One region of the Rhodoferax sediminis genome, then DNA from elsewhere that is predicted to be linked to it. Evidence: predicted binding sites of a transcription regulator. Region 1 holds the regulator's gene; each other region holds the start of a gene.

The links. The regulator sigma-54, encoded in region 1, starts transcription at its own class of promoters, with help from an activator protein. The targets are predictions, from matches to a motif close to TGGCANGNAANCTGCTTT.
Region 2: EUB48_RS10095 (PEP-CTERM sorting domain-containing protein) is a predicted target of sigma-54. The motif match lies at 1,303-1,320, and genes of this name have one in related genera.
Region 3: EUB48_RS11325 (PEP-CTERM sorting domain-containing protein) is a predicted target of sigma-54. The motif match lies at 1,923-1,940, and genes of this name have one in related genera.

The regions. Positions count from the first base shown of each region.
Region 1 is NZ_CP035503.1:262,597-265,801, reverse strand. It holds gene EUB48_RS01300 (THUMP domain-containing class I SAM-dependent RNA methyltransferase) at 1-1,137, opposite strand, end outside; gene EUB48_RS01295 (RNA polymerase factor sigma-54) at 1,134-2,726, opposite strand; gene lptB (LPS export ABC transporter ATP-binding protein) at 2,881-3,205, opposite strand, start outside.
Region 2 is NZ_CP035503.1:2,091,193-2,094,397, reverse strand. It holds gene argA (amino-acid N-acetyltransferase) at 1-1,130, shown strand, start outside; gene EUB48_RS10095 (PEP-CTERM sorting domain-containing protein) at 1,386-2,426, shown strand; gene EUB48_RS10090 (dienelactone hydrolase family protein) at 2,888-3,205, shown strand, end outside.
Region 3 is NZ_CP035503.1:2,344,262-2,347,466, reverse strand. It holds gene EUB48_RS11335 (ABC transporter ATP-binding protein) at 1-374, shown strand, start outside; gene EUB48_RS11330 (hypothetical protein) at 503-1,135, shown strand; gene EUB48_RS11325 (PEP-CTERM sorting domain-containing protein) at 1,250-1,852, opposite strand; gene rlmB (23S rRNA (guanosine(2251)-2'-O)-methyltransferase RlmB) at 2,139-2,876, shown strand; gene EUB48_RS11315 (chromate transporter) at 2,888-3,205, opposite strand, start outside.

The sequences.
Region 1 (3,205 bases):
GCTGGGCAGTTTCAGGTCGGGCGTCAGCACCCAAGCGGTCCAGCCGGCGTAGTTTTTCTTCCAGTGGGCGGCGAGACGGCTGAAGAATTCGCCGCCTTCCTCGCTGTCCATCTGGGCGCTCTCACGCGCGCCGAAGCGCGCCACGTCCTGCGTGAAGACGCGCCCGCGCGCGCCGCCTCCGGCCACGCCGGCGACCTCGATGCGCTCGCCATAGGGAGGATTCACCAGCATCACGCCGCTGGCCGCCGGCGGCAGCCGCTGCAGTGCGTCGCCGCCGCGGAATTCCACCGCGGCGCCGACGCCGGCGCGCGCCGCGTTGCGCTGCGCGAAATCCACCATCCGGTGCGCCACGTCACTGCCAAATATGGGTGCGGCCGGTGTCGTTTGTGCCGCCAGCGCTTCGTTTTTGATAGCGGACCAGACATGACTCTGGAACGGCAACAGCTTCTCGAAGCCGAAGCGGCGCAGCGACCCCGGCGCGATGCGGCAGGCGATTTGCGCCGCCTCGATCGCGATCGTGCCGCTGCCGCAGCACGGGTCGTACAGCGGCGTCGCGGCATCCCAGCCGCTGGCGGCCAGCATGGCGGCGGCCAGCGTTTCCTTCAGCGGGGCCTCGCCCTTGTCCTCGCGCCAGCCGCGCTTGAACAGCGGCTCACCCGAGGTGTCGATGTAGAGCAGGGCGCGGTCGGTCGTCAGGTGCAGGTAGATACGCGCGTCGGGCCACTGGGTGTCCACGTCGGGGCGCACGCCGCTCTTGTGGCGGAAGCGGTCGGCAATCGCGTCCTTGATTCTGAGCGCGGCAAAGTTCAGGCTGGTCAACGGGCTGTGCTGCGCCGTGACCTCGACCTTGAAGGTCTGCCGGGTCGTGAACCAGATCTCCCAGGCCACGCTGGCGGCGGCGTGGTACAGATCCTGTTCGTTGCGATACTCGGTGTTGGAGAGCTCGACCAGCACGCGCTGGGCCAGCCGGCTGTGCAGGTTCAGCAGCAGCGCATCGCGCCACGACGCGTTAAGCTGCACGCCGCCGCGCAGCGTCTGCAGATCCCGCTCGGCGGCGCCGGTGATGCGCTGCGCCTCCAGGCCCAGCAAGGCTTCCACGCCGGCCGCGCAGGGCAGAAAAAGTTGCAGCTGGTTCACAGGGTTTTTCTCAGGTTGGTGGGGGCGATCCGCAGCGCCTCGCGGTATTTGGCCACGGTGCGGCGCGCGCACTCGATGCCCTGTTCCTTCAGCATGTCGGCAATCTGGTTATCGCTGAGCGGCTTGCAGGGATCTTCAGCCGCCACAAACTGCTTGATCAGTGCGCGCACTGCTGTGCTCGAGGCATTGCCGCCGGTTTCGGTGCCCAGGCCCGAGCCAAAGAAGTATTTGAGCTCGAAGGTGCCATACGGCGTGGCCATGTACTTGGCGGTGGTCACGCGCGAGATGGTGGACTCGTGCAGGCCGAGTTCGTCGGCAATCTCGCGCAGCACCAGCGGGCGCATCGCCAGCTCGCCGTGCACAAAGAAGCTCTTTTGCCGCTCCACGATGGCGTTGGCCACGCGCAGGATGGTGTCGAAACGCTGCTGGATGTTCTTGATGAACCAGCGCGCCTCCTGCAGCCGCTGCTGCAGCGCCGCGTGGTTCGACGCATCGCGCCCGCCGCTCTTGTGTTGCTTGAGTGCATTGGCATAGATGTCGTGCACGCGCAGGCGCGGCATCACGTCGGGATTGAGCTGCACGCGAAACTTGGGCTGGCCGCCGCGCCCGACGTTGGTCACGATCACGTCGGGCACCACGATATTGCGCTCGACCTGCACGAAGCGCCGCCCCGGCTTGGGCTCGAGCCGGCCGATCAGCGCCATGGCGGCCTTGACCTGCGCTTCAGTGGCGCCGCACAGCTGCACCAGTCGCCGCACGTCGCGCCGCGCCAGCAGGTCCATGGGCTGGGCGCACATGCGCAGCGCCACCTCGACGACCTCCTGGCGCGCCGGGTCGCCGTGATCAAAGTCCTGCAGTGCGCGCAGCTGCAGCGCCAGGCATTCGCCCAGATGCCGCGCGCCGACGCCCGTGGGCTCCAGGTGCTGCAAGAGCGACAACGCCACCGTGAAACACTGCACCAGTTCCTCCACCTGCGCCTCGTCGGTGCCGGCCAGCCCTTCGGCCAGCGACTGCAGCGTGTCTTCCAGGTAGCCGTCGTCATTCAGCGATTCGATCAGGAAGTGCAGCGCGGCGCGGTCTTCCTGCGACAGGCGCAGTGAGAGCGCCTGGCGGTGCAGGTGCGACTGCAGCGATTCCTGACTGCCCGCCAGCTCGGTGGCATCCATTGCATCCGCGTCGCCCAGGTTGTTGCTGCGCGCGGGCGCGTCGCCGCCCCATTCGCTGTCGTCGGGCCGGACCTCGCTGGTGCCGTCACCGTCCCAGCTTTGCTCTTCGTCGCGGCCCGACAGCGGAAATTCAGCATCATTTTGAGCTGTAGCCCTCATGTCGTCCTGGCTACCAGCTACCGAATTAGTAGCAAAATCGGTGTCACGGTCGTCTTCGCGCACCCGCGTGTCGGACTGCGCCAGGCCGAATTCCTCGCGCGGCGCTTCCAGCTCGGCGACCTCCAGGAACGGGTTGTCATCGAGCATCTGCTCCACTTCCTGGCTCAGCTCCAGCGTCGAGAGCTGCAGCAGCCGGATCGACTGCTGCAGCTGCGGCGTCAGCGCCAGATGCTGCGAAATGCGAAGTGACAGGCCCTGCTTCATGGCGTCAGGCGACCGCCGCGCCGCCCCAAGGAGAAGCAGTACACGCAATGGCAAGCGCGGGGAGCACCCGGCCGGCGCCGGGCCGCCCCAAGGCGGCCGACGGCCCCCTCGGGGGGCAGCGCAGTACACGCAGTGACAAGCGTGGGGGCCATATTCACATGCGGAAATGCTCGCCCAGGTACACCCGGCGCACATCGGCGTTGTCGACGATCTCCGAAGGGGTGCCCTGCGCCAGCACGTGGCCATCATTGATGATGAAGGCATGGTCACAGATGCCCAGGGTTTCGCGCACGTTGTGGTCGGTGATGAGCACGCCGATGCCCCGGCTCTTGAGGAAAACGATGATGCGCTGGATCTCGATCACCGCGATCGGGTCGATGCCGGCAAATGGCTCGTCGAGCAGGATGAAGCGCGGCTGCGTCGCCAGCGCGCGCGCAATCTCGACGCGCCGGCGCTCGCCGCCCGACAGCGACAGCGCG
Region 2 (3,205 bases), 1.8 Mb from region 1:
AGGCCAAGGGGCACGCTGCAAGGTATTCGCACGGCATCCGCATCACCGACGAGGTCGCGCTCGACTGCGCCCAGGAAGCCGCCGGCCAGTTGCGCTACGAAATCGAGGCCGCCTTCAGCCAGGGCCTGCCCAACACGCCGATGGCGGGCTCCACCGTGCGCATGATCTCGGGCAACTTCATCACGGCGCGTCCCGTGGGCATCGTGGACGGCGTGGACTTCCAGCATTCAGGCGTGGTGCGCAAGGTGGACGTGGCGGGGATCACGCGCACGCTCGATTTCGGCGCCATGGTGCTCATCTCGCCATTCGGTTTTTCGCCCACGGGCGAGGCCTTCAACCTGACCATGGAAGAAGTCACCACCTCGGTGGCGATCGCGCTGCAGGCCGACAAGCTGATCTTCGTGACCGAAGTCCCCGGCATTCGCGTCAAGCCGGGCGAGCCCGAGAGCGAAGACAATCCCATCGACACCGAACTGCCGCTGGCCGCCGCCGAGCAGTTGCTGGCCCAGTCGCCTCCCGGCCAGCACCCGACCGACACCGCGTTCTACCTGCAGCACTGCGTGAAAGCCTGCAAGGGGGGCGTGGAGCGCAGCCATATCCTGCCGTTTGCGGTGGATGGCTCGCTGCTGCTGGAAGTCTATGTGCACGACGGCATTGGCACCATGGTGATCGACGAGAAGCTGGAGAGCCTGCGCGAGGCCAGCGCCGACGACGTGGGCGGCATCGCGCAGCTGATCGAGCCGTTTGAGAACGATGGCACCCTGGTCAAGCGCAGCCGCACCGAAATCGAGCGCGATGCCAGCCTCTACACCGTGCTGGAGCACGACGGCGTGATCTTCGCCTGCGCCGCGCTTTACCCCTATCCCGAGGCCAGGACGGGGGAGATGGCGGCTCTCACCGTGTCGCCGCAAAGCCAGGGCCAGGGCGATGGCGAAAAAGTCTTGAAGCGCATCGAGCAGCGCGCGCGCGCCGCCGGCCTGCAAAGCATTTTTGTGCTGACCACCCGCACCATGCACTGGTTCCTCAAGCGCGGTTTTGAGGTGGTCGATCCCGACTGGCTGCCCGAGGCGCGCAAGCGCAAGTACAACTGGGACCGCAGGAGCCAGGTGCTGGTCAAAAAGCTGGGCTGAAAAGTCACTCCCGGTTTCGAACACCGGCACTGCTACGGCCGATCATCGCGATGCCCTGCGCCGGGCTATTGCGGTGCGCCTCGGCTCAGATTTTGTCGATTTTTTTTACATGATGACAAATCAAATCGGCCAAAAGTCCACAAGCCATTGATTTGTATAACGTTATTACTATAGGCATAGATGTTGCTAATTGTTGCGTAATACCTTTGCAATCCAGATTCCCTGGAACTGGTATCTCAATCAAGTGAGATGTTCATGAAGATTTCAAGCAGAAAATTTCAGTTACTGGCCGTGGGAGCGGCGCTGACAGCAGGGTTTGCAGCGCCCGCGCAAGCCACTCTTGATCTTTCGGGTGCGAGCTACGTCACCTATGGCGATGCCAATTCGTATGCGCTGCAGGTCGACGGCACTATCGCCGGCAGCACCGGACCGGGTAGCCCTTACTATGTCAGTTCCACGCCAGGGGCAATCAAGGATCTGATCGTGGTTGCCACGGGAGCCAGCGGCGGGCCTGTAAATACGAATCTGCCCGGGATGGACAATGCCTTGTCGACTCCGAACGGGTCGGGCGGCAGCAACTTCTTCTCTGGCATCTGGAACAGTACGCTGGCGGCATTCACTGGATTCCTGGGCGCCAACAATCCGCTTTTCTTCTTCAATAACAACCAGGTCAACAGTGGCGCCTCGACCAACCAGAATGTCGCGGTCTGGGCGCAGATCAGTTTGACCGGAGCGGGCCAGACCACAAAGTATTTCGACTTCACCAATCGGGACGGCCCATACGCCCTGTTTACAGAAGGCGGAGGCGGCGTATTTATGGGCGACGTCGGGGCTTACACCTCCACCGGAGCAGGGCCGATCGCGGGCACCAATGGCGCCACGGATTACGTCCTCTCCGGCGGGGCGATCTGCTTGAATGGCGTTATTCCCGTTTCCTGCAGCAGTCCCCACACCGCTGGCCCTATCAACAACAACCTGGGTGCCAACCAGGCTGCCTATGCCATTGATGCACCTGAACTGAACGCTTTTCTGACGTCCTGGAGTAACGGGTTGTTCTCTGGCTACACCGACATTCATGTTGACCTTCGCTTCGGTTGCGATCCGGCCACTGTTGGTACCAACGGTGGGACGGCGGGCGTAGGGGCATGTATCGGCCGCGATGCCAATAACGGCTACGAGCAGTTGTTCATCGGGACATCAACCACCGTCGCGCAAGTACCAGAACCCGGGATTCTCAGCTTGCTGGCACTCGGCTTGCTAGGCTTGGCCGTGACGTCGCGGCGCCGGAAAGTTTGACGCTGGTTCAGTGACAGCATCAAGAGAAGGGCCCCAGTCGGGGCCTTTTTTCATGGCGTGTCTTCTTCAAGCTTTTCCGGGAAAAGCATCAGCTTCATGCTCCCCTCTCCAGAAATCTGAAATTAAACCTATCTGCACCACCTGCACTAAACGAGTCCAGTCGTAAAGGACGCCGATGGTATTGCACGGTTTTTGGGCCACAGCGCGCTTGCGCCCGGCAGTTGATTCAGATCAAGCGCCCTACTCGCGCTCAGGCGGTGTTACTCCTTTTTTCATAGCAACATGCTGCTGTTCCATGAGGGCTGGACGCCTATTTTCTTCAAAAAATGAGCCTCTCGATCGTATTGGACTTTTTGCGCAAAACGGGAAATGATCTGCCATGGTCTGCATTGCGCGGTACCTGATTTTCGAGGCAGGACCCCGCCGGCCCTGAGAAGGTGATGGACAACACGACATCCGCGATTTCGAGCCGTGAGGTGCGAATTCCCTCGGGCAAGGTGTGGCTGCAGGGCGACTTGGCCCAGCCGCCAACGTTCGACGGGCTGGTGCTGTTCGCCCATGGCAGCGGCAGCGGGCGGCACAGCGCCCGCAACCGCTACGTTGCCCGGCAACTGCAACTGCGCGGCATCGCCACCTTGCTGTTCGACCTGCTCACAGCGCAGGAAGAGCAGGTGGATGTCCACACACGCGAACACCGCTTCGACATTCCGCTGCTGACACGGCGGATGCAGGATGCCACGGCCTGGGCGCTCACGCAGCCGGGCCTGCGGTACGCGGGT
Region 3 (3,205 bases), 2.1 Mb from region 1:
AGCTGGCCGGGCGCAAGGACTCGCGCCGTGCCGCCACCGAGATGCTGGCGCGCGTGGGCCTGTCGCAGCGCCTGGGCCACTACCCCAAGGTCCTGAGCGGCGGCGAACAGCAGCGCGTGGCGCTGGCCCGCGCCTTTGTCGTGCAGCCGGCCGTTCTGCTGGCCGACGAGCCCACCGGCAGCCTCGACTTCGCCACCGGCGAGACCATCATGGCGTTGATGTTCGACCTGAACCGCGAACTGGGCACGACGCTGGTGCTGGTGACGCACGACCGCGGCATTGCCGAGCGCTGCGAGCGGCGCATCAATATTGAAGCCGGACGGATCGTGCCCGCAGAGGAGGGGGCGGTCCGGTCACTGGCCGGCGGATACTGAGGGACTGTCGTGTGGCATGTGCCCCGCGGCGCGTCCTGCCTCGAGGCTTGCGCGGTGTGTGCCCACGCAAAATGATGGCAGGATGGGATGGACATTTGCAATCATGAGGTGTTGATGCCGATCGAGCAATGTGCGAGGTTGTTGACCAGGATCAGGCCAGCAACGGGACCGCCAGGGGACAATTTTGTTTCATGAGATACCGTCCCCTCTTCCTCGCGCTTTCCTGCGCGGCGCTTTGTGCCTGTTCCTCGCTGTTGCCGCGAGCCAGCACCGATACACCCGCGGGTTTCGCCAGTTTCGAAGAAGCTGCAGCGGCGGCGCAGCGGATCGTGGCTCTGCAGACGCGCACCTCTGAACTCAAGAACATCGGGTTCGACCCGGTCGACGGGCGCAATGTCACGCTGATTCCCTACCCCGAGATTGTGGGGCGACTGGTGCCCAATCCGGGCGTACCCCTCGCCAAACTCGACCCCGGCATCCGCCAGTGCATCGAGGCGCAAACCACCTGCCGCGGCTACCAGTTTCATTTTGAGCGGCAACATCGCCAGCGCGAAGGCAGTTTCTGGCTGGACTTTTTGAACGTTCGCCGTACCACGAAGGTGACCGGGTGGTGGTTTGACGCATTGATTGTGATCAGCGGCGATACCGTGCTGTTTCGCAACTTTGCGGGGCAAGCCTATACCGACCGGATCGAGCAACAGAACAATCCGCTCGGCCCGTTGCAGTCGGGTGCGGATGCCGCCGCTGTCGCGGTGCATTAAGGCTATTCATGGGACTCGCCCAATGGCTCGCTCGCAACGCGCACCGCCGCGGTTACTGGGCAACGGGGAGCGAGCTCTCAAATCCCGGGATTCCGGCGAGGGCCAAAAACAAACTTATTGCTTGCGCCGGCGTATTGCGGCAATCCCCAGAATGCCCAAACCTAGCAAAGCCAAAGAGCCCGGTTCGGGGACACTGTTGCCCACGGGCAAGGTCGCGGTCCAAAAGCCGGCAGTGGGAAAGCCGGCGAAGGCACTGCCGTTATTGAGCGCATTGAACTGGTCTTTGACAGCGTTCGACACCGGGTTGTCGAATGTGATCGACAGAAAAGTGGTTGCGTCGTTGATGGAAGCACCCGCAAAAGCGATCAGCGCCAGTCCTTGCTGATCGTCGTGAAAAACCAGAGCGCCGGTAACTGGATTGACATAGGCGCCAAAATCGAAGCCGAATGTGCTCACCACGGAATTGTTGAATGTCAGTCCAGGATAGAACAGCTGGATGTTTGAAATATCGTTCGCGGTTATTTTCCCGCTTTGAACGGCGCTTAGGCTTGCGTCAAATGTGGCCGATGACGGTTGGTCCACATGTTGTCCGAAACCCTGGCTGGTCGTCGTCCAGGTGTAGGTGACAACGGGGTCTGCCTTTGCCTGCAGGGCAAACAAGCTCCCGGAAAAGGCCAAAACGATCGCTACGACACGGATGCTTTTTAATGAAAACATGGTTCCAATCCAGGGCTAAGTTGTTTGGGCAGTTTGAAAACTTCACGTTTCAAACTGAATTATTTGTTACAAAGCAACTTTGGTGCCTATTGAATTTGTTCAATGAAATCAATGTGCTGAATTTATTTCGTAAAGAAGGCTCTTCGCTTTGTAAGAAATCCCGACACTTAAGTTGGCGGCGATCTTGCTTGTGCGGGTTTCAATGCCGCTACAGTCGTTCTACCCAGTGGGCAAGCGAAGGTAGCTATCTATTTAATAGCGCCTACCCAGCGTCGATAATCTCGCCATGTCGTCCCCCAAAGTGCTTTTCGGCTTCCATGCCGTCGGCGTGCGCCTGAAGACCGCGCCGCAATCCATCATCGAGATTTTTTACGAACCGACGCGCCGCGACGCGCGCATGCGCCAGTTCCTGGAGCGCGCCACCGAGGCCGGGGCGCGGCTGATCGAGGCCGATGGCCTGCGGCTGGCCAAGCTGGCGGGCAGCCATGGGCACCAGGGCGTGGCGGCGCGGGTGCAGCCGCTGGCGCAGGCGCATTCGCTCGACGATCTGCTCGATCAGGTCAGCGGTCCACCGCTGCTGCTGGTGCTCGACGGCGTGACCGATCCGCACAACCTGGGGGCCTGCCTGCGCGTGGCCGACGGCGCCGGTGCGCACGCCGTGATCGCGCCCAAGGACCACGCGGCCGGCATCAACGCCACCGTGGCCAAGGTTGCCAGCGGTGCCGCCGAGACGGTGCCGTACTTCATGGTGACGAATCTTGCGCGCACGCTGGGCGAGCTGAAGGAGCGCAGCATCTGGTGCATCGGCACCAGCGACGACGCGCCCAAATCCATCTACCAGGTGGACCTCAAGGGCCCGGTGGCGCTGGTGCTGGGCGCCGAGGGTGACGGCATGCGCCAGCTCACGCGCAAGACCTGCGACGAGCTGGTGAACATCCCGATGCGCGGTGCGGTGGAGAGCCTGAACGTGTCGGTGGCCAGCGGCGTGTGCCTGTACGAGGCGCTGCGCCAGCGCCTCGGTTAATCATCAGGCGGTCAGGCCAGCCCCAGCGCGCCCAGGAGCGCGCCGGCACCCAGCAGCCACAGCAGGTGGATGCGGGTCTTCCAGACCACCAGCGCCGTCACGACGGTGAGCAGCCACAGCGGCCAGTCCTGAGCCGGGTGGTTGTGCCCGGCGGTCAGCACCCAGCCGGTGGAAAGCAGCAGCGCAATCACGATCGGCGCCACGCCCTGCTTGAAGGCGCGCACCGGGCGCAGTTCGCGGTTGCGGTGGCCCCAGCGCGCCGCGAAAAAGGTCAGCGTGGCGCTGGGCAGCATCATGCCGACCATGGTGACGGCGACGCCCAGCAGGGC